4 regions of the Colwellia sp. Arc7-D genome follow, and region 4 is predicted to be linked to each of the others. Evidence: predicted binding sites of a transcription regulator. Region 4 holds the regulator's gene; each other region holds the start of a gene.

Evidence for each region. The regulator FNR, encoded in region 4, switches genes on or off when oxygen is low (the NO sensors DNR and NnrR bind a similar motif). The targets are predictions, from matches to a motif close to TTGATCTAGATCAA.
Region 1: DBO93_RS02465 (GbsR/MarR family transcriptional regulator) is a predicted target of FNR. The motif match lies at 3,302-3,315, and genes of this name have one in related genera.
Region 2: DBO93_RS17050 (PRC-barrel domain-containing protein) is a predicted target of FNR. The motif match lies at 4,725-4,738, and genes of this name have one in related genera.
Region 3: DBO93_RS02225 (DUF3149 domain-containing protein) is a predicted target of FNR. The motif match lies at 2,519-2,532, and genes of this name have one in related genera.

The regions. Positions count from the first base shown of each region.
Region 1 covers NZ_CP028924.1:567,010-572,728, reverse strand. The annotation lists gene DBO93_RS02480 (zinc-dependent metalloprotease) at 1-43, opposite strand, end outside; gene DBO93_RS02475 (class 1 fructose-bisphosphatase) at 305-1,273, shown strand; gene DBO93_RS02470 (PAS domain-containing methyl-accepting chemotaxis protein) at 1,500-3,038, shown strand; gene DBO93_RS02465 (GbsR/MarR family transcriptional regulator) at 3,366-3,908, shown strand; gene DBO93_RS02460 (cytochrome ubiquinol oxidase subunit I) at 4,044-5,408, shown strand; gene DBO93_RS02455 (cytochrome d ubiquinol oxidase subunit II) at 5,408-5,719, shown strand, end outside.
Region 2 covers NZ_CP028924.1:3,932,391-3,938,109, forward strand. The annotation lists gene mtnN (5'-methylthioadenosine/S-adenosylhomocysteine nucleosidase) at 1-191, shown strand, start outside; gene DBO93_RS17030 (cobalamin biosynthesis protein) at 191-1,168, shown strand; gene DBO93_RS17035 (rhodanese-like domain-containing protein) at 1,293-1,685, shown strand; gene DBO93_RS17040 (trimeric intracellular cation channel family protein) at 1,697-2,329, shown strand; gene DBO93_RS17045 (class II fumarate hydratase) at 2,461-3,831, opposite strand; gene DBO93_RS17050 (PRC-barrel domain-containing protein) at 3,941-4,690, opposite strand; gene DBO93_RS17055 (ABC transporter substrate-binding protein) at 5,326-5,719, opposite strand, start outside.
Region 3 covers NZ_CP028924.1:497,516-503,234, forward strand. The annotation lists gene cysQ (3'(2'),5'-bisphosphate nucleotidase CysQ) at 1-233, shown strand, start outside; gene DBO93_RS02210 (YceI family protein) at 326-910, shown strand; gene DBO93_RS02215 (YheU family protein) at 979-1,224, opposite strand; gene DBO93_RS02220 (hydrolase) at 1,221-2,192, opposite strand; gene DBO93_RS02225 (DUF3149 domain-containing protein) at 2,322-2,453, opposite strand; gene DBO93_RS02230 (tetratricopeptide repeat protein) at 2,751-3,473, opposite strand; gene DBO93_RS02235 (ATP-binding cassette domain-containing protein) at 3,557-5,458, opposite strand; gene DBO93_RS02240 (YheV family putative zinc ribbon protein) at 5,577-5,719, shown strand, end outside.
Region 4 covers NZ_CP028924.1:1,408,584-1,414,302, reverse strand. The annotation lists gene DBO93_RS06160 (heavy metal translocating P-type ATPase) at 1-1,555, shown strand, start outside; gene ccoS (cbb3-type cytochrome oxidase assembly protein CcoS) at 1,552-1,800, shown strand; gene DBO93_RS06150 (sulfite exporter TauE/SafE family protein) at 1,790-2,452, shown strand; gene fnr (fumarate/nitrate reduction transcriptional regulator Fnr) at 2,497-3,216, shown strand; gene uspE (universal stress protein UspE) at 3,420-4,352, shown strand; gene DBO93_RS06135 (SGNH/GDSL hydrolase family protein) at 4,684-5,313, shown strand; gene ttcA (tRNA 2-thiocytidine(32) synthetase TtcA) at 5,400-5,719, shown strand, end outside.

The DNA.
Region 1 (5,719 bases), 840 kb from region 4:
CGCAATATAAAAATAACACTAACAGCTTAATGAAAAACTTCATTTTATATCCTTGTTTTAAATAAAATAGAGTAAGTTAGATAACCTAACCTTTGAGCTAAAATTAAAATGATAAGAAGTACTAAATAACGTCTTATTATTGTTATAATTGGCTTACATCCACTTAGTTAACTATTGGTTATTTTTAATGGTAAGTGGAGATTAAATAGCACTTTCGATGCTTTGATAATACACCAAAACGTCGAAAATTAAATACAATATGCTCTACCATAAGAGTATGACTCTAAAGTAATTAGGTAACCCTATGCAACGACTAGCTCCCGCCTTACGTGAAGATAATGTACCCGCAGATTTAATTTCATTAATAGAAACCATTTTAACTGCGACAAAAGAAATTTCGTTTCTTGTCAGTCAAGCTCACTTAGGTGATGTAATGGGATCTACGGTAGATGAAAATATTCAAGGCGAGGTACAAAAAAAACTTGATGTTGTTGCTAATGATTTATTTAAAGATATTTTATTAGAGTCAGGATTTGTTAAAGCTATATCATCGGAAGAAGAAGATACTTCTGTTGCGGGTGAAAAGCATGGCAAGTTTATCGTATCATTCGACCCACTTGATGGCAGTTCAAATATTGATATTAACTCATTAATTGGAACTATTTTTTCAATTCATAAAGCGCCTGCTGATATGGAAGCTAGCGATCCTGATATGTTTAAACAATCAGGTAATCATCAAGTTTGTGCTGGTTATGTGCTTTATGGGCCCGCCACAATGTTAGTGATGACCACAGGTAAAGGTACGCACTTTTATGTATTAGACCGAACTCATGGTGGCTTTTCACTCGTTGAGCGAAATGTAAAAGTGCCTCAAGACACGCAAGAGTTTGCAATTAACATGTCTAACCAGCGTTTCTGGCAAGCCCCTATGCAAAACTACATTAAGGATTTACTTGCTGGTGATACCGGTCCACGCGGAAAAAACTTTAACATGCGTTGGATAGCCGCCATGGTTGGCGATATTCATCGCGTATTAACCCGAGGTGGTTTATTTACTTACCCTGCTGATAATAAAAACCCAGAAAAACCTTACAAATTACGTTTAATGTATGAAGCAAATCCAATGAGCTTTTTAATAGAACAAGCAGGTGGTTTAGCTATGACTAGCAAAGGTCGCATTATGGATATGGAGCCAACAGACATTCACCAGCGAGTAGAAGTTATCATGGGTTCAAAAAATGAAGTAGAAGCTTGCTTAGCTTATTACAAGTAAAAGTCTAACCTATCTCAACGATTTTAACGTCTAGTAAACCTAAAAGCACCTGAATTTACCAGGTGCTTTTATTTATAATTATTATAGCCTTACCATAAGTTCAACAAAACAAACTGTTACAATACAAAACCCCATTTTCCCTTTGTTAATTATAAAAAAGAGGCTATTGTTATTTATAGTAGTATTTAAATTTTATGAGTAAAACTTTCACAAGGACGATGGAATAATGAGTCATATCACCAATGTTGAACGTACCTTCACCGAACAAGAACAACTAGTTTCTACCACTGATTTAAACGGCACCATTACCTATGCTAATCCTGAGTTTTGTGAGGTGGCAGGTTACAGCTTAGAAGAGTTAATTGGTCAACATCATAATGTAGTTCGTCATCCTGATATGCCAAAAGCAGCTTTTAAAGATTTATGGGAAAAATTAAAACGAGGAGACTCATGGCGTGGCATGGTTAAAAATCGTTGCAAAAATGGTGATTATTATTGGGTAGATGCCTATGTAACACCATTATTTGATAAAGGAGAAATTACCGGCTATCAATCAGTTCGTGCTTTTCCTACCGTTCAACAAAAAAAAGAAGCTCAATTACTTTACAACACCTTAAACAATAATAAATCAATTTTAGATTTGCACGCTAACATTCCACTCAAGCGCCTTGCTGCACTTATTTGTGTGATCGCAGCAATTGCGATCACTTGGGTACTCACTGGCACGGCGACCTCTGCAATAATATTGTTAGTTTGTGTCGCGTTAATCACCGTTATTTTTTCCGAAGAATTGATAAAAATACCGAGTCATTTAAGTAAAACAAAATCAATATTTGATAGCCCTTCGCGCCATGTATATCTAGGTAAAGGTATACTTAATATCATTAATTACCCTGCCGAATTATACAAAGCTAGAATAAAGACGGTCTTAGGTCGAAGTAACGACTCAGGCAGAAGGTTAGCCAAACTCGCAGAAGAGCTTGCTCATACGTCAAATGAAATGCTTAGTGGTATTAAAGAAGAAAATGAATATATAAGCCAGTTTTCTGCCGATATTACTCAAATGAGTGTAACCATAAACGAAGTAAGTGAAAGTACCAATTTGGCCAATGATAAAGTTGCCCAAGTAAAAATTGATTGCCTACAAAATATTGCCACTATTGAAAGTAGTGAAAATAAAATCGACCAGCTCGCAAATGACGTTGAAAATGCGGCGAATAATGCGACAGAATTAGTGACTGATGTTGATAAAATATCGACTGTTATGACTGAAATTCAAGGGATTGCAGATCAAACAAACTTGCTAGCATTAAACGCAGCAATTGAAGCAGCAAGAGCAGGTGAGCAAGGCAGAGGGTTCGCCGTTGTTGCTGATGAAGTGAGAACACTAGCAAGTAGAACCCAAAGTGCGACAGAACAAATACAATTATCAGTGACTGAGTTGCAACGTACGTTAAAAACTTGGAATCAAGTAATGATGTCGAATAAAACCAATGCCGATGAATGTTCAACTGAATCAAAAACCATTAAAAACGCCATGCAAGATATTATAGACAACATTCAAAATGTTAATGACATGACCGCCCAAATTGCTACCGCATCTGAGCATCAGAGAACGGTAGCTGAACAAATTACTCAAGGTATTCATAATATTGACAGTATATCTCAACGCAATACTCAATTAGCAGCGGCAGTATCTAGTAAAAGTATTGAAGTAAATAAAAATGCCGAAGCAATTGAAGAGCTCAGTACTAATTTTAGTTAACGCTTAAGTAAGCTGCTGCTATATACATTAATAATAAAATGGCTACCTAGGTAGTCATTTTTTATTGGATCACCATAAAGCTTTTTTTTTGCTTAATTTCAGTATTTACCTTCAACTTAGTACACCTCGCCCTTTGACCCTTAACCCCTAACCCGACAAATAAACACCTATTTTTCAATGTTCACTCATGTTTTACAGAGGTAATGAATTTGTCATGCAAATTAAAATAACTGACTAAAAATCATTTTATCAAGGCTAAAAACTTGACTTAAATCAAAAAGAGATTACAATTTTCACAAATTACTGAAAATTCAGAAAGTACAGAAAATGAAAATAACAGCAATGACACAATCATTAGTTTTACACTTTGGTGAAATGGGCTCTCGATGGGGATTAAACAGAACATTAGGGCAAATGTACGCGGTTATTGTGCTCACTGAAGCACCGCTTAATGCTGATCAAATTAGTGAAGCGCTACAAATATCTCGTTCGAATGTCAGCATGGGCTTAAAAGAACTTAAGTCGTGGAATTTAATAAAATTACATCATATCCCCGGCGATCGAAAAGAGTATTTTTCAGCGCCAAGTGACATCTGGGAAATTGCTCGTACGTTAGTTGTAGAGCGCAGAAAGCGTGAACTAGACCCAACATTATCTACATTGCGCGACGCCCTAATGGAGCAGCCAAGTAATGAGTCAGACGAGTACACGCAAATGCGTGTAAAACAAATGCATGACCTCATGGAAATGGTCACTTTATGGACCAACGAAATGCAAGGAATGTCGTCTGAAAAGTTATCCACCTTACTTAAAATGGGTGAAGGCATAAGTAAAATCTTAGATGTTAAAGACAAATTATTACTGCGATAACCTTACATTATATTTTTGATATTTAGGTCAACATAAACGACCTAAATAGTTTTTAGAACATAACTTACAATAACTTAACCCAGTGGAGTACATCACGTGTTAGATGCATCAGCTATTGCTAATGACACAAGTTTCATGCTTTCCCGCATCCAATTTGCTGCCAATATTAGTTTTCATATTTTATTTCCTACTATCAATATCGCCTTGTGCTGGGTATTGCTGTTTTTCAAAGTGCGCTTTAATCAAACCCAAGACGATAGTTGGTTACGTGTATACCGATTTTGGGTCAGAATATTTGCGTTAACTTTTGGTATAGGCGTGGTCAGTGGCATTACGATGTCATTCCAGTTTGGTACTAATTGGCCGGGTTACATGGAAACCGTAGGTAATATTGCGGGACCGTTACTCGGGTATGAAGTAATGACCGCTTTCTTTTTAGAAGCCTCATTTCTTTCAATTATGCTATTTGGTATGGATCGAGTGTCTAACCGTGTTCACACCATTGCGACCATACTGGTTTCATTTGGCACCACATTATCAGCATTTTGGATTTTGTCTCTTAATTCTTGGATGCATACGCCAGCAGGTTTTGAGATGATTGATGGAGTAGCACATGTTACTAGTTGGCTTGAGGTTATTTTTAACCCTTCTATGCCCTATCGATTCATGCACATGCTAATAGCCTCAGGGTTAACGACGGCATTTTTAATTTCAGGTATTTCTGCATACAGATTAATCAAAGGCGACAATAAAAAGTCAGTAAAACAAGCGTTAAATTTTTCAGTCATTTTGGCGGCTGTTTTAATTCCTATACAAATTTTTGTCGGTGATTTACACGGGTTAAATACCTTTAAAAATCAACCTGCTAAAATTGCCGCCATGGAGGGGGTATGGAACACCGAAGCCAATGTTCCGTTATTACTGTTTGCATTACCTGATGAACAAAAACGAGAAAACAACTTTGAAGTAAAAGTGCCTAATATGGCCAGTATTATATTAACCCATGATTCAGCAGGAGAAATACAAGGCTTAAATGACTTTGTAGATAAACACCCTCCAGTTGCGCCGGTATTTTTCAGCTTTAGAATAATGATAGGCGTTGGTGTATTAATGCTACTATTTTCTTGGCTCGCAACTTATCAATATGTTATCAAAAAACGCTACCCAACTTGGTTATTAAAAGTGGGTGTTGCTATGACATTTTCTGGCTGGTTAGCCACACTGGCTGGTTGGTATGTAACGGAAATTGGCCGACAACCTTACTTAGTAACGGGAATATTACGCACCAAAGACGCCGTGACCACTACACCGCCAGAAAATATAGTTATGTCATTAACGCTGTATTTAGTCATTTATGGTTTCTTGCTTATTGCCTACATACGCACTTTATTTGTCATGGCAAATAGAGCGATAATTTTAGAACAGTCAAATGCATCACTAAACGAATCAAACTCGTCGATTGAACCTCAAATTCCCTTAACTGAAGAAGGAGCGAAATAATGATATCTTCATCAGTTGATTGGCTGCCTATTGTATTCGTTGGCTTAATGGGCCTTTCGTTTTTAATTTACGCGATACTTGATGGTTACGATTTGGGCGTGGGTGTTTTACTACCTTTGGATAACCAGCAGCAGCGCGACACTATGATCTATTCCATTGGACCATTTTGGGATGCTAACGAAACATGGCTGGTAATGGCTATTGGCTTATTGTTGATAGCCTTCCCTAAAGCACACTCAATTATCTTTCAAGCATTGTACTTACCAACAGCCCTGATGTTAGCCGGGCTTATTTTACGCGGAGTTTCATTT
Region 2 (5,719 bases), 1.8 Mb from region 4:
TGGAAGGTGCTGCCATTGCTCACACTTGTCATCAGTTCAACACACCTTTTGTGGTTATTCGTTCAATGTCAGATATTGCAGGTAAAGAATCACCAACTTCATTTGAAGCTTATTTAGAAACAGCTTCAGTTAACTCGTCTACCTTAGTCACGAGTATGCTCGAAGCTCTGAAAGGAAAATCGTTAAACTAATGCAATATCTGAGTGATATATTAACCAGTCCATATTTGTATTCTTCTGCGCTCACGTTGTTATTGTTGCTCGCATTAAAAGCAATTATTGGTCATTTTATTACTCAGCAACCATTAGCTTTTTTCAGTTTCTATTGTCAGCGCCTCGCTGACAAGGTGAATAAATCCAGTAATAGTGCACGCCAACAAAACATTTCAGGCTTAATTGCCGTACTTGTTACGTTAATCCCTATAATTGCCATTTTATGGTTATTTGAAATATTCATTGAAGTGCAATGGCTTTGGCATGCGTTTTTACTTTATTTTGCCTTAGGTAATTTTGGCTTAACTAAAGCGAATAAAGTTATTGCACGTGAATTAGTTGCTAATAATACCTACCAAGCTAAGCAAAAGGTGGCTCCGTTATTATTGCGCGACACCGAACAGCTATCGCCACTAGGTATCAGTAAAGCTTGCATTGAGATGCAAGTATTACGTAGTTCGCAATTGCTAGTTTGTGTTGGGTTTTACTTTCTCTTTTTTGGCCCTTTAGTGGCGTTGTCATTTCGTTTATTACTAGAAATGCATTACGCATGGAATATTAAAATATACCGTTTTGTCCATTTTGGCGCTGCGGTAAACCATATCATTAAATTACTTCAATGGTTGCCGTCACGAATTTTTGCATTACTCCTTTTACTTGGCACTGTTGGGCAAAACACTTTGCTTTACTGGCGTTTAATACGAGGTAAGTTTTTTCAAACTAACAACAATATTTTATTGCACATATTATCTTTAGGTTTAGAAATAAAGCTCAGTGGCGTAGCCATGTATAGTGGTAATAAAGTACGTAAAGCTAGCTTTAATGATCACGCAAGACAACCGCAAACTACCGACATTATTCATGCTAGCAAACGAATAAATTACGCACTTTATATTTTGGTTTTATTACTACTGCTGATTGGCGTAACGTCCTATTCTATTTCAGGTCTTACTTGATAATATTTATGGTTTACATAACTAACTTATTTACCGGTAATGAAAAGCCTTTGCTATCATAACGATTAAGGTAAACTGTAAGTAATAACGTAAAACTGAGTTTAACCGTATTTAAGGATTTTTTATGAAATTTATCCAGTCAATCTTGATTGTTTTATTAAGCCTGTTTGCTTTAACCTCTTTTGCCGAAGAAACAACAACACCCATTTCACAACAAGCTCTTTTAACCTTAATGGCGACCCCTGCAAATAAAACTATTGTTTTAGATGTGCGCACCGCCGAAGAATTCGCTGAAGGGCATATTGTCGGTGCTATTAATATTAGCCATGAACAAATTAATGCTAATCTCAGTAAAATTATGGGTTTTAAAGATCAAACCGTTGTCGTGCATTGTCGTTCAGGTCGTCGCGCTGTAAGTGCAGAAAATGATTTACGCGCCGCTGGATTTAGCGACCTTCGCCACCTTGAAGGCGATATGAATAGTTGGCAAGCCGCTGACTTACCTTTAACTAAATAAGTACCTTTGCAATGCTAGAATTACTTTATTGGCTTGACCTTTTCGGCGTTATTGTTTTTGCCTTTTCAGGGGCGTTAATGGCCGGTCGCTATCAACTCGACCCATTTGGTGTTGCCGTATTATCTGCGGTTACCGCAATTGGCGGCGGCACTATTCGCGATGTAATTTTACAAACGCCAGTATTTTGGGTCAAAAATCCAATATATCTGTATGTCATTCTAGCGACTGCCGTACTCACTATTATTTTTATTCGATGCCCTAAACGTATTCCCAAACGATTTCTTTTGGTTTCCGATGCCTTTGGTTTAGCTTTGTTTGCTGTATTAGGCACTGAAAAAGCCTTAACCTTAGGTGCAGCTGTTCCCGTTGCTATTTTATTGGGCATGGTGACAGGTGTTGCTGGCGGTATGATCCGCGACGTACTTTGTAATGTTATTCCGATGATATTACGACAAGAAATTTACGCCACTGCGGCTATTTTAGGTGGCGTATTATTTACCTCACTCACCTATCTAGACCTTCCTGCCCATGTTGCCATTATTGGCTCAATATTAGGTGCATTAGCGTTACGTTTAGCTGCTATTTATTGGCGAGTAACCTTGCCAGCTTTTGAATTAATTGATCATGATGAAAGTAATAAATAGCCATATATATCGATTGTGAACTAAGTGGGTGTCAGCTTAGTCCACATTAAAATCATTTACTCACTACATCCTTGTAAAGCATATCTATTCGCTGATATATGAAATTTGTCAGCTGTTTATATGATTATATTTTATTCACGGGTAAGTCGTTTAGGGTCGAGTAGTTTAATAAGTTCGGCTTCACTGATATCCGTGAGTTCTCTTGCCACATCTAACACCGTTCTTTTTTCTTCATACGCTTTTTTAGCAATCTCGGCGCTTTTGTCATAACCAATTAACTGGTTTAACGCCGTTGCTAAAATAGGATTTTTTGCCAAGTTATGATTAATCATCGAATGATTTACTTTCATATCTTTAATTACTTTATCGGCAAGTGCCATGCTGCTTGACGTTAAAAGTTGAATACTTTGCACCAACGTATGACCAATCAAAGGTAGCATGGTGTTGAGTTGAAAGTTACCCGATTGCCCAGCTATTGTAACAGTGGTGTCGTTGCCAATAACCTGAGTACAAGCCATTAAAACCGCTTCTGGGATCACAGGGTTAACTTTGCCTGGCATAATACTGCTGCCTTTTTGTAGTTCGGGTAGCTGTAATTCATTTAAGCCATTTAAAGGCCCACTGCTCAGCCAACGAATGTCATTACTTACTTTACTCAGACTAACCGCTGTAGTTTTTAGCACACCACTGATCTGCACGGCTGTATCTTGAGCACTTATGGCGCGAAAATAATTATCAGCAGGGGTAAATGATAATCCTGTTCTTTGCGTTAATACCCGAGTAACAATGCCTGAAAATTCTGGATGTGTGTTAACACCTGTACCGATTGCGGTTCCGCCAATAGCCAATTTCAATAAACTCGGTAAGCTATTTTCCAACTGTTGATGTGCATAACGAATTTGACTACTCCAGCCACTTATTTCCTGAGCGAAACTTAACGGCATAGCATCCATTAAATGCGTTCTGCCAGTTTTAATGGTGTTGTGGTGTTCACTCGCTTTTGCATCCAAGGTATCGCTCAAATGCTGAAGTGCGGGTAACAATTCATCAGAGATAAGCTTTGCTGCACTTAAGTGGATACATGACGGGATAACGTCATTAGAGCTTTGCCCCATGTTCACGTCATCGTTTGGGTGAAGAATAATTTTTTGCTGACTATGTCGTTTAACTAACGAGACAATAACTTCATTAACGTTCATATTAGTGCTGGTGCCCGAGCCAGTTTGAAATACATCAACTGGGAACTGATTAACGTGAAAACCGTCAGCAACTTCTTTGGCAGCCAGTTGAATAGCAGCAGATTTATCAGTATCAAGCAGCCCTAATTCTTGATTAGCTTGAGCGCAGGCGCTTTTTAGTGTCGCTAGTGCCCATAGAAATGCTCGCGGCATTTTTAGCTCGCTAATGGTAAAATTGGTCAGGGCTTTGGCCGTTTCAGTACCATATAATATATCGGTTATCTCACTACTCTTTGATGGTTTATTGTCGTCATTTTTTTGCATTTAGTTATCCTTTAATTACGCGATAATAGTAGCTTGAAAATTTTTCGCCAACTAACTTTACGCCCATGGCAATAATGGGCATATTACTGTGAGAATATATTTAATTTGACTACTTATTGAATATGAGTTTATTTTTAACTTCTGCTAGATACTCAACATCATTCAATTTGTCTTCATTGTATTCTGGACACGCTTTTATCTGCTCAAAACTAAGATTACAGGTGACCGTTTTTTCTTCCCAATTTAACTTATCTAAATGCTTTGGAGAAATCAGTACTTTTTTGCCGCCAGGTAGCCAATCACGGGTATCAACCACAATGTAAAGCAAAGACCAACTATGGGTGTCACAAATAAAGTCTTTGATATAGCCTTTTTTACCATCTAAAGCATCTATACCGTAATGTGTAATCTCATTGGTTGAGCGAAGATGGTTGGTAGTTTTAGCATTTTCACTTTCTTTGCTATCTTTTGGCAATGTTTTTGGGTTAACCAAAGCCATTGGATACGCGTATTCACCCCATGCTCCAGCCCCTCCCCAATAGTAACCATAGGCATAATAATCAAAATAGTTCTTTTCAAACTCACGGGAAACGGTTTCGTGTTCATCTATTTGTGGACTGTTCTTAACCTTATCTTTTGTTATAGACACGTTAAGTTGCTGCTCTTTAGTATCGTATTCAAGCAGTGATATAGGGCTTATCAAGGTTTTTTCACTTAAGGGTACCCAAGGGCTGATATCAACAACCATAAACCTGATGGTCCAGTGTCTATCATCAAAATACACATCTGTTACCTGCCCAATTTCACCATCTACTGCATGAATAGTGCTTCCGTTTAGCTCTTCCAAATTGACTAACATCACTTTCTCCATATTTGTTCGTTATATTTAACAATTGATTTTCATCAAAACATCAGAATTTTCGCTCTCATACGTCGATAATAATTTAAGATGATTTCGTACAAGCGCCCTATTTAATATCTACGCAATCACCTATCACATTACTTAGTGTACGTAGTATAATTATAGTTCAAATTTTATTTATTTTAATATAAAAACACAATAACAATTAAAAACAACAATGTAGCATCACAATAACAACCACCGAGCATTAATTATAGTTAGTACACTAACTATAATTAATGCTCGGCACAAAAATTTAATGGCTTATGATTGAGTTTTATCTGACAAATGTATGTGTTAAAGGCCATATCGGCAGTTACTAATTACTCAGTAGCACTGTTATTTGTCATTTTCTAAACTTAGCACGCCAATGTGTTCGTTATGAATAACCAGGCTATAACGAAAATAGCTTTATTTACCTTTTTCACTGACTCTTCTGATTATTGTTGATATATGGCGTAGTGTTTAGCGACTAATCATTGACGTTTAACCGTATTCGATTTTCATGTATTTCATCAAGAGCAAAAAAAGTGGGAGGAAGCATCGAGGGGATAGGAAATTAGCTTTCAAGGCCGATGCTTTATAAGTGAAAGTTAGCGAGCAAGCTCGCTTGACACGAATACTTTATCTATCGCTTGCTGAAACTTCTCAACCAACTGCTGCTCGATATCAGAGCTAAGCGCAAAATAATAATGTTTTGATGGAAAGCGGTAAATAATTTCAAAATCAGCGGGATCAAGATCCGATGAAGTTAAGGTCTCACGCCAGCCATCTTCACCAAATATCCATAAATCTATCCGTCCAGCACTTAACATCAGACCCAAGTTTGTTGAGTGAGAAAGCAAGGTAATTCTGTCCAGCGGAACGCCTACCTCTTGAAGTATCTCCTCGCCGACATCATCTCTTACAGCACCGGTAATATATCCCATCATATCTTCTGGTTTGCTGATCGTAAGTTTACGTATTTTCAACGCTATCAAAACATCA
Region 3 (5,719 bases), 910 kb from region 4:
TTGCCGAAGGTGGTGCTGACTGTTATTTACGTGTTGGACCTACCGGTGAGTGGGATACTGGCGCAAGTCACTGTATAATTGAACAAGCCGGTGGCAGCATAATCGATAGTGAATTTAAACCATTAACGTACAATCAGCGTGAAACGTTAATGCAGCCTGATTTTATCTCGTTAGGGAATAAAGAAATTCCTTGGCAAGATATTATTAAGCCGCATAGAGCAAAGCGTTTATAAATAACAACGCTTAAGCCCAGTTCATAAATACACAGTGTTAGTTGCTATCAGTAAATTAGCTCGAAATAAACTTATCTTACATGGAGAAAATCATGCGTAAAACATCCTCAATATTAATTTCCCTACTGTTGACAGCAACAGTAAGTTTACCGGCATTAGCTGCATGGAAACTCGACAATGCAAATTCTGAGCTGAGCTTTATATCAGTTAAAAAAGCGAATATTGCCGAAAATCATAACTTTGCAAAGCTTGCTGGTAATATCAACGAGCAAGCACAAGTAAATATCAGTGTTGACCTTACCAGCGTTAATACTAATATTGCTATTCGTGATGATAGAATGAAAAAATTCGTTTTTGAAAGCGATAAATATAGCACAGCAAATTTTACTGCGACGCTTGATAAGTCATTGCTCAATAACCTAACCATTGGTGCAGATAAAAAGCTTAGCGTTAGCGGCGTAGTGGATTTTCATGGTGAGCAGCAAACTGTAACGATTGAAGTCAGTGTCATCAAGTTAAGTGCGGATAAAATATTGGTTAATACTATCAAGCCATTTTTTATTCAGGCAGATGCATTTGGTATTGTAGCTGGTATCAATAAGCTCAAAGAGTTAGCCTCTTTACCTAGCATCGATTACGTTGTGCCTGTTAGCTTTTCGGTTACCTTCATACGATAATATTTGTCGTAAGAATTAATTAAAGGCACTGAATTAGTGCCTTTTTTAATGCCAAAAATAAAGTGCCTTTATGATTCTTCTGTGCTTTCTTCGCTGTCTTCAATAAATTGATCTTTCGGGAGAATATTAACCGTTTCATGAAGTTCAGAGTACACCAATAATGCTGTACCTTGCTTTAATTGCTGATGAACTTGGGCTATTTTTTCACTAAGTGATACATCTTCACTGCCATATTCTGTGCCTTCACGGAGGACAAAATTTTCGATAATGGCGCTTAATGTTTCTTCTGACAATTGTTCTAGTGGGATGATCATAAATATCTCGTAAAAAACTCAGGTATACGTTGCTCTAACCAATATCTTGGCTTGAACGGATTATTACCACTGATGAAACCTACATGACCACCTTTAGCGCTGACTTCAAATGTCATTTGTTTAGGCAACGAAGTAATCGCAGTGGTATTTACATGACATAAAAATGGGTCGTCGGTTGCATGAATAATTAAACAAGGTGTAGTTATCTGTTGCAACACATCCCTGCCGCTAGCTTGCTTATAATAGTCATTCGCATCAATAAAACCGTTTATTGGCGCAGTAACCATTTGATCAAATTCTCGAATTGAACGCACATTATTTAGCTGAGTTGTGTTTATATTATGTAATAAGTTAGCCTGTATTTTTTCAACTGTACTGGCTCTAAGCATATCCACTAAGTACTTTTGATAAACACGAGAAAAACCACGGTTAATTCGGTTACTACAACTTGATAGGTCAAGTGGGGCGCAAATGACACATGCAGCTTGATAGATATTTTGTTTTTGCTGAGCTAAGTATTTAGTCAGTACATTCCCGCCTAATGAAAAGCCAACAATCGCTTTTTTTGCATCAGGGTATTTACTGGCAAGGTATTGGCTAAAGTAGTCAACATCACAAGTTTGGCCGCTATGGTAAGACTGAGGCATACGGTTTGGTCGACCGCTACAGCCTCTAAAGTGCATTAACACACCTACCCAACCTTGTGCTTTAATCGCGCTTAACATCCCTTTTGCGTAGTGGCTGTTCTTTGAGCCTTCAAGTCCATGTAATACGGCGATAATTGGACGAGTACATGCTGAGTTAACCTGTTCTGTCCAGGCTAAATCTACAAAATCACCATCGGGTAACTCTAACGTTTCATTGGTTGTATCTATGGAGTGGCCACGTCTAAAAAACTTAGCGGCAATGGTTTGTAAATGGGCGTTTTTTAGCCACCAAGCTGGGCTGAAAGAGCTTTTGGTAAACATAATGCGGTAATAGCGAGTTATACAAAAAATTTATTGTACGTTAAATTTTTGCTCATGCCCACCGTTTGGCGATAAGTGAACAATGAGCGTGACCACTTAAGTTTTCATTATGACATTTGTGAAACATCTCTAAGGCGTATCTTCACTGATATGTTTTAAAAAGTAATAAACGTAAAAACTACAAATGCCTATTACAGTAGCTAAACCAATAAATGACATGATGACCACGGGATCGTTTAATAGCATATCGACAAAATTCATCACAAACTCCAAAAGTATTTAAGTAGGTATGGCCACTATTATAAATAACACTTAAATAATGCTTATTGATTTGGATCATGATCATTGCCACTTTTTGTATTAATGAAAGTGAGGCGGGATAGTAGCAGCTAATAAATAGCACATGCTTACGTTTATCAGACTAACTAATTATGTTGTAACTCAGTGGAGTAAAGCCGAACTATTGAAAATTGAAGATAAAAATAAACCCGCTAGGATAATAAGCGGGTTTATGTTGGTTAACTGCTTTGGGGATATGCTTATATTAAGAAATAATCGTTAAGATTTTTGTCTTAATTTTAATTCTCGTTGTTGGATTATTTTACGATAAATAGCATCGGCTTTTTCACGACTCTCTTTTATCTCATCAACGGTTAATTTATGTTCGTCCATATCGCGACTTTTTTCAGCCATACGATAAGCATTTTTAGCCGCAATAATATTCCAGATATAAGACATTCTAGTACTCTTAGCGACGCCTTTACCTTCAAAGTACATCAAGGCAAGGTTAAATTGTGCTAAGGCATAGTTTTGATCCGCCGCTTTTTGATACCAACGAGATGCTTGCAGGTAATCGCGTTGAACACCACTTCCGTTATAAAGCATCACCCCTAAATTAAATTGCGCTCGGGGTAAGTCTTTATTTGCGGCTTTTTCCATTAATGCATAAGCAGAGTTTAAATCCTTTTTAACGACCTCTCCTTCACTATAAAGCAACGAAAGATCGAACAAGGCTTCTGAGTAATTTTGTGAAGCGGCCTGATGAAGAAGCTCCAACGCCTTCGTTGGGTTTTTAATTACCCCGTAACCGTTTAAATAAATTAACGCCATTTGATATTGCGCAGGAGCATATTCTTCAGCAACTAATGGCTCAAACTCTGCAATCGCGGCTTTAAACTCACCACGGTTTAGCTCGTATATGCCTAAATCTAAATCAGCACTAAAGGCAGAGCTTTGTGTAAAAAGGGCAAAACTGATTGCTAGTAAGGTCAATTTTTTCATAATAATGTCCTATATTGTGGTGTTGTCGCGATTGAACGCAGTGACAAAATTTTTGCTGCGATCTATTAAGTGTAGCAATAAATCTATAATGCTTGTGACATTATCTCTTCTATTTGTTCTTCAAGGTCAAGCCACTGCATTTCATTTGTTTCTAAATCTTGGGTCAGTGTTGCTTGGCGTTTCAATAATTGTGTTAGCTTTGTTTTGTTCTCAGCTTGGTATATCTCACTATCGGCCAATTGTGCTTCAACCTCAGTTAATTCGTTTTGGTATTTTTGTACCAGCTTTTCAAACTTATCAGCCTGTTTACGCAGAGGTGATGCTTTTTTACGTAGCTCCGCTTGCTCTTTACGTTGCTGTTTTTTATCTACTTGTGGCTCAGTAATTACTTTATTCGCTTTGACTGTTTGCTTTTTATCATCGTTGAGCCATTGTTGGTAATCATCAATATCACCGTCAAACTCTGTTACCTGGCCGTTAGCAACGATATAAAACTCATCTACACAAGACTCTAATAAGTATCTGTCATGAGCAATAAGAATAATTGCACCGTCAAAGTCTTGCAGAGCTAACACCAATGCTTGGCGCATTTCTAAATCCAGGTGGTTTGTCGGCTCATCTAATAGCAACAATTGTGGCTTTTCTAAGACAATAAGGGCTAAGACCAAACGCGCTTTTTCGCCACCTGACATGGTGCCAACTTTATCTAAAGCTTGGTCGCCACTAAAGCCAAAACGGCCTAAAAATGATCTCGCTTGTAACTCGGTAATATCCGGCTTTGCTCGCGTTATATGTTCAATCGCACTACTAGGTAAATGCAACTGTTCAAGCTGGTGCTGAGAAAAATAGCCCACACGAAGATCTTGCGCGCAATAACGTTCACCTTGAAGTAATGCTAAATCACCAGCAAGTGATTTAATTAAGGTTGATTTACCTGCACCATTGCGACCCAGTAAACCAATGCGACTGCCAGGCACTAAAGTCATACCTACATTTTCCAAAATAATAGCTTCATCGCTATAACCACATTGGCTTTCGGTTAATGCCAATAATGGATAAGGCAGGGTATCTGGTTGTTCAAAGCTGAATGTAAATTGGCTATCAACATGGGCTGGCGCTAAGTCAGGTAATTTTTGTAAACGTTTTAATCGGCTTTGTGCTTGTTTTGCTTTACTGGCTTTTGCGCGAAAGCGGTCAACAAAAGAGGTTAAATGCGCTACCTCTTTTTGTTGCTTTTGATACTGAGCGTCTTGCTGGGCTAAATGCTCCGCACGTTGACGTTCAAATGCGCTGTAGTTACCAGAATAAAGTTTTGCAGTTTGGTGTTCAATATGGAGAATTTGGCCAATAACATCATCAAGAAAATCACGGTCATGCGAAATGAGTACTAGGGTGCCGGTGAACCTTTTCAGCCAGCGTTGTAGCCAAATAACTGCGTCTAAATCTAAATGGTTGGTGGGCTCATCCAGTAATAATAAATCAGCACGACTTATCAAAGCTTGGGCTAAGTTTAAGCGCATTCTCCAACCACCAGAAAATGATTTTACTGGGTTTGCTAGTTGTTCTTGTACAAAACCTAAACCGTGTAATAACTCGCCTGCTCGTGCGGGTAAACTGTAGCCATTAACGGTGTCAATTTGGTTGATAATAGTCGCTTCAAGAGTCCCGTTATCGTCAGCGCGTGCTTGGTCTAATTTGGCTTCTAATTGTCGGAATTCAATATCTCCATCCATAACATAATCTAAAGCCGATCTATCGAGCGCTGGCGTTTCTTGCTTAACGGTAGCAATTTTCCAGCTTGTTGGCATAGAAAGGTTACCCATATCAGCAGGAAGTGCACCTAATAAGCTCGCGAATAAAGAAGATTTTCCACAGCCGTTCGCCCCAACAAGCCCAACCTTATGATTTGGATGTATAGTAAAACTTGATGATTTTATGAGGTATTTTGCGCCTCGGGCTAAACTTAAATCTGTAGCTATGATCATTTATCGTGTCTCATTTTAATGCAGGTTGCTATTGTCGCTTTTCCTTAGGGGGTTGTTCAAGGTAAAATAGAAGCACTGAGCAGATATCTTGCTAAATCTAATTAAATATTTAATAAAATTGAGTGAAAAAGTGAAAAAACGATTTATAGCCGGAGCAACCTGTCCAAAATGTAAAGAAATGGACACCATGGGACTAATTAAGGAGCATGGAGTTGAAACCGTAACCTGTGTAAGTTGTGGGCACCAAATGTCGCAACCCGA
Region 4 (5,719 bases):
TTTACTGCTTATTGGTAAATTTCTTGAATTTAGAGCCCGTAGTCGCGCCGCTGATGTTTCTGCAAATCTATTAAAATTAATGCCAATGACCGCAACGAAAGTTGAACACGGTATTGAACAATTTATTTCCGCGAATTACTTAAAAGCTGATGACATTATTTTAATAAAGCCAGGGGAAACTATCCCCGCAGATAGTGAAATAATTACCGGAACGAGCCAAATAAACGAAGCAATGTTGTCAGGTGAACAACTGCCCTTACAGAAAAAAGCATTAGACGCTATATTTGCAGGTACCATTAATGGCGATGGAAACCTAACCGCAAAAGTTAAACATAACAACCAAGAGTCTTTTTTAAGCCAATTAATTCGCTTGAGTGAAAATGCTCAAAGCCATAAGCCAAAGTTGGCGAAATTGTCAGATAAAATTGCCCAATACTTTGTTGCACTTATCTTAATGGTTTCAATTGCCACGGCAATATATTGGCTACAACACGCCCCTGAAGAAGCCTTTTGGATTACTTTATCTGTTCTCGTTGTAACTTGCCCTTGCGCATTGGCGTTAGCAACACCAACGGCGCTTACCTGTGCAACAACGAATCTAAATCGTGAAGGTATCATGATTAAATCAGCTCATGTGCTTGAAACCATGCCTGAAGTCGATGCGATATCTTTTGATAAAACAGGCACATTAACTACAGGTGAGTTCACGATTGTTGAAGTAAAAACTTATGGTGATTACTCAACTGATAGTACGTCAGAAGGTAAACAACAGGTGCTTGCTATTGCCGCGGCGCTAGAGGCACACTCAGCTCATCTGTTAGCAAAAGCCTTTAGACCATTTCGTGATTTTAACCAAACAACTACCCAAGTTGTTGTGGCTCCCGGCGCGGGTATCTCAGGTGAAGTAAATCACCAGCACTATCGTATCGGCAAAAGTTCGTGGTTATTAAACGATGACAAACAGGCATGTTTTAGTGCTCAGTGCGTACTAATGCAAGATGAAACATTAATCGCTGAATTTTATTTGCATGATGGCTTACGTGATGACGCGAAGCCTTTAATTGATTTTCTACATCAACAAAGTATTGAAACGAGCATGTTATCCGGCGATCACCTCCAAGGCTGCAATAAATTACAATCAATATTGCAACTAAGTAATGTGCAAGCAAACTTGTCAGCGCAAGATAAAGTTAACGCCATAAAGCATCAACAAGCTTCGAATACTGTTGCTATGGTAGGCGATGGGGTAAACGACAGCCCAGTATTAGGCGCCGCTCATTTATCGATTGCCATGGGCAGTGGTACTGATATTGCTAAAAATGGCGCAGATGTCATATTATTAAACAATAAGCTTAAAGGCGTACAAACATTGCGAGAGGTTGCCATTCGAACAACGCGCGTTATAAAGCAAAATTACCTTTGGGCTTTTGGATACAATGCCGTTGTATTGCCATTAGCCGTAACAGGGCATATAGCGCCTTACATGGCAGTAATTGGCATGTCGGCCAGCTCAATATTAGTCGTAACAAATTCATTAAGGCTGCTAAAAAAATGAGCATAATCTACGTATTAATTCCCATTGCTGTATTACTCACCTCTATTGGCATATATCTGTTTTTTTGGGCAGTAAAAACTGAGCAATTTGATGATTTAGAAAAACAGGGTATGAGCATTTTATTTGATGATGAAAATGACAATATCAGTCGCAATAAAAACAACAATAGTAAATTAAAAGACAGTGAATTAAGCGAAAGCGACGAGCAACCAAAACAAGCAGCAAAATCATCTCATGACGCTTGATTTTTTTTCCGCATTTGTAATTGGTTTACTAGGCTCTGGCCATTGTATTGTAATGTGTGGCGGTATTAGCACCATGTTAACCACGACCATATCTGACCATGCTCGCCATAAAAAAATGGCGATTATATTTGCCTATAATTTTGGCCGAATCGCGTCTTACAGCTTAATTGGCGCCTTGGTAGCATTCACCAGTTCAATGGCGGCTAAAAACATTGGTTTTCCTGTTATTATTTTAAAAACGATTGCAGGTGTGTTTCTAATTCTACTAGGTTTGTATCTAGGACAATGGTTAATGTGGTTAAGCCGCATAGAGTATTTAGGTAAAAACATTTGGCGCTACATCTCACCTTATACTAAAAAATTCATGCCCATTAAAAACATACAGAGTGCATTGGCGTTAGGAGCACTTTGGGGCTGGTTACCCTGTGGCTTAGTTTATTCTACGTTAACGTGGTCATTAGCAAGCGCCGATGTTTTAAATGGCGCTTTGATCATGTTTTTCTTTGGTCTTGGTACTTTACCTGCGCTGCTGTCAGTATCACTCGGCACTTTCAGTGTGAAGTCTTTATTAACTCAGCCCGTTTTTAGAAAACTAGCCGCCATTTTGGTGATTTCATACGGCATTTACTCTATACTAATAGCATATAGCTAACGCATCTAATATGGTGTTCAGCATGGAAGTTTTTATAGGCTGTTATGAATAATAAATCGTGTACCGATCAGCAACATATTCACTGTCAAAACTGTAGCATTAGTGAGTTATGCTTGCCATTTTCGCTTAATAATCAAGAGCTAGAGACTCTAGATAACATTATTGATCGTAAGCTCCCTATTCAAAAAGGAGAGCAGATTTTTAATGATGGTCAGCCTATGCAGGCGCTTTACGCGATTCGTTCAGGCACATTCAAAACCTATACCATCAACAAACAAGGCGAAGAACAAATTACCGGTTTTCATTTAGCAGGTGATTTACTTGGCTTTGATGCCATTGCTAATGCAGAGCACCCAAGTTTTGCTAAAGCATTGGAAACCTCAATGGTTTGTGAAATTCCTTATAATACACTCGATCATTTATCTAACAGCATGCCTAAGTTAAAAAAACAGATTTTGCGCATGATGAGCACTGAAATTCGTGAAGACCATGAAATGCTAATGTTGCTTAATCGTAAAAATGCAGAGCAACGCCTAGCCACGTTTTTTAGTACCTTAAGCAGTCGATATAATGCCCGTGGTTTATCAGCCTCTGAATTTCGCTTATCTATGACGCGCAGCGATATTGGTAACTATATTGGTTTAACGGTTGAAACAATAAGCCGACTCCTTAATCGCTTTGATAAAAATGGTTTAATTGCTGTTAATGGCAAACTGATTACCATTGTAAATATTGAAAAATTAAATGAGTGTGCTGGACTTTAAGATAAATTTTATCAGCCCTTTTTCATACTTTCTTATTCAACAGTTTAACGCTATGATTAATATAAAATAGCTTATATAAAAGATAATAATTTGATTTAAAACAACTATTATTATTACAAAATAAGTTATTGTTATTATATAAAGTAAATAAATTAACTGTTTAGTTTGGCCTAATACCCACAGGCAAAGATAAGGAATTAGCTATGGAAAAGTATCAAAAAATACTCGCTATTGTTGACCCCACAACAGAAGATCAAAAAGCGGTAAAACGAGCATTAGAATTAGCGCGAAAAACTGGCGCAAGTATTACCGCATTTTTGACCATATATGACTTTTCTTATGAGATGACCACTATGCTTTCAGGCGACGAGCGTGAAGCAATGTGTAAATCTGTTATAAATGATCGTACTCAATGGTTGCAGTCTTTACTTGCTGAACTCGATGTAACTGATATCACCATTGATTGTAAAGTTATCTGGCATAATCGTCCTTTCGAGCAAATAATTGCACAAGTTATTGATCATGATTACGACATAGTCATTAAAGGCACACATCAACACGACAAATTTAAATCAGTAATATTTACCCCTACTGATTGGCACATTTTACGCAAATGTCCCTGCCCTGTTTTGCTAGTGAAAGAGCATTTATGGCCAGAAAATGGCAATATTGTTGCTGCATTGAATATTGGCAGCGAAGAAGAAGAGCATAAAGCGCTTAATGATAAAATTACGGCAGAAGCAAAACAGCTAGCTAAAGTTATGAAAGCAAACCTACATTTGGTTAATTCTTTCCCTGGTACGCCGGTAAATATTGCGATAGAAATTCCAGAGTTTGATGCCAATGATTACAACCTCGCCATGTTAAAACATCATGAAGAAGCGATGTTAGAACATGCAACTGCGTTTAATATTACTAAAGAATACACTCATATTAAAGAAGGCTTACCTGAAGATATTATACAAAGTGTCGCCGAAGCCTTAGACGCAGAACTGGTTATTTTAGGCACCATTGGACGTACAGGTTTATCTGCAGCGCTAATTGGCAATACAGCAGAACATGTAATTGATAGACTAAACTGTGATGTACTTGCGTTAAAGCCTGAGGGTTACGTTTCACCCTTGGACGTTAAATAAAATCTTTATTACGTAAAATACAGCTAAAAGAGCGTCACTGATTGATAGAAATATTATTAAGGTGACGCTTTAATAAAACGCTAAAACTTCTCCCTAGCTTAACTACAATAAATTACAGGTAATTACTCAAGCTAATTTCCAACGATCTTCTCTTCACAATTGTTATAAGTTTGTCTTCAAATATTTATTACGCTATACATATCATTTATAGATCATCATCAGGACTTTATCATTGAAGATAAAACAACCGCTTAGACTTATACCTTATTACATTAGCACGGTGATACTCCTGCCCTTATTACTTTTACAAGCGATATGGGTGCGTTTTAGCATGATAAAACTCCCAGAAGCATTAGGTGAACGCTCAGGCTCTACAGGTAATGGCAGTCCAATTAGTTTATTGATAATTGGTGATTCGGCTACAGCAGGTGTTGGTACACACGAACAAAAAAATGCATTGTCAGGCCAGTTATCAAACAACCTTGCTATTAACAATCAAGTAAACTGGCAATTAGTAGCGAGTACGGGCCTAACTTCAACACAGTTAATCAATGAAATTGAAAAGTTAGAAACACAAACGTTTGACTTTATTTTGGTATCTATTGGTGTAAATGATGTAACAGGCCTCACAAAAGAAAGTCTCTGGGTTAGTAATATAGAGGCTATTGTAAGCTTATGTAGCACCAAATTTGGTACTCCAAAAGTGTTGTTGACAGCACTTCCTCCGATGCATTTATTTACCGGCATTATGCAACCATTAAGATGGTGGCTAGGAGTACGCGCAAAAAGACTAAATACCTTAATGATGCAAACCACAGCAAATTATAGCCAATGTTGCGTCCTAACAATTGACATACCTTTTACGTCTGAATATTTAGCTCAAGATGGCTTTCACCCGTCAGCACTTGCTTATGGTGTTTGGGCAGAACAAGCCGCGACGGCATTAAAACTATCAACTTAAAATAGATAAATAAATTCACTAAGTTCAACTTTGTTCATGTAGTTACTTCGGCTATACTACGCGGCAATATTTACTAGGAATTTATTATGAGCGCAGTTTTAAAATCGGCCTTATCTCCAAGCCAAAACACACAATTAGAAAAGCTTGAAAAACGCTTACGACGTCATGTTGGCCAAGCGATTGCCCAATACAATATGATTGAAGACGGCGATAAAATTATGGTGTGTGTTTCTGGTGGCAAAGATAGTTATGCCATGCTCGAAATATTAATGCGCTTAAAAGAATCTGCTCCTATTCACTTTGACTTAATTGCCGTTAACCTTGATCAAAAACAACCCGGTTTTCCAGAGCATATTTTACCAAATTACCTTGAGTCGATAGGTGTCGCTTACCAAATTGTTGAAGA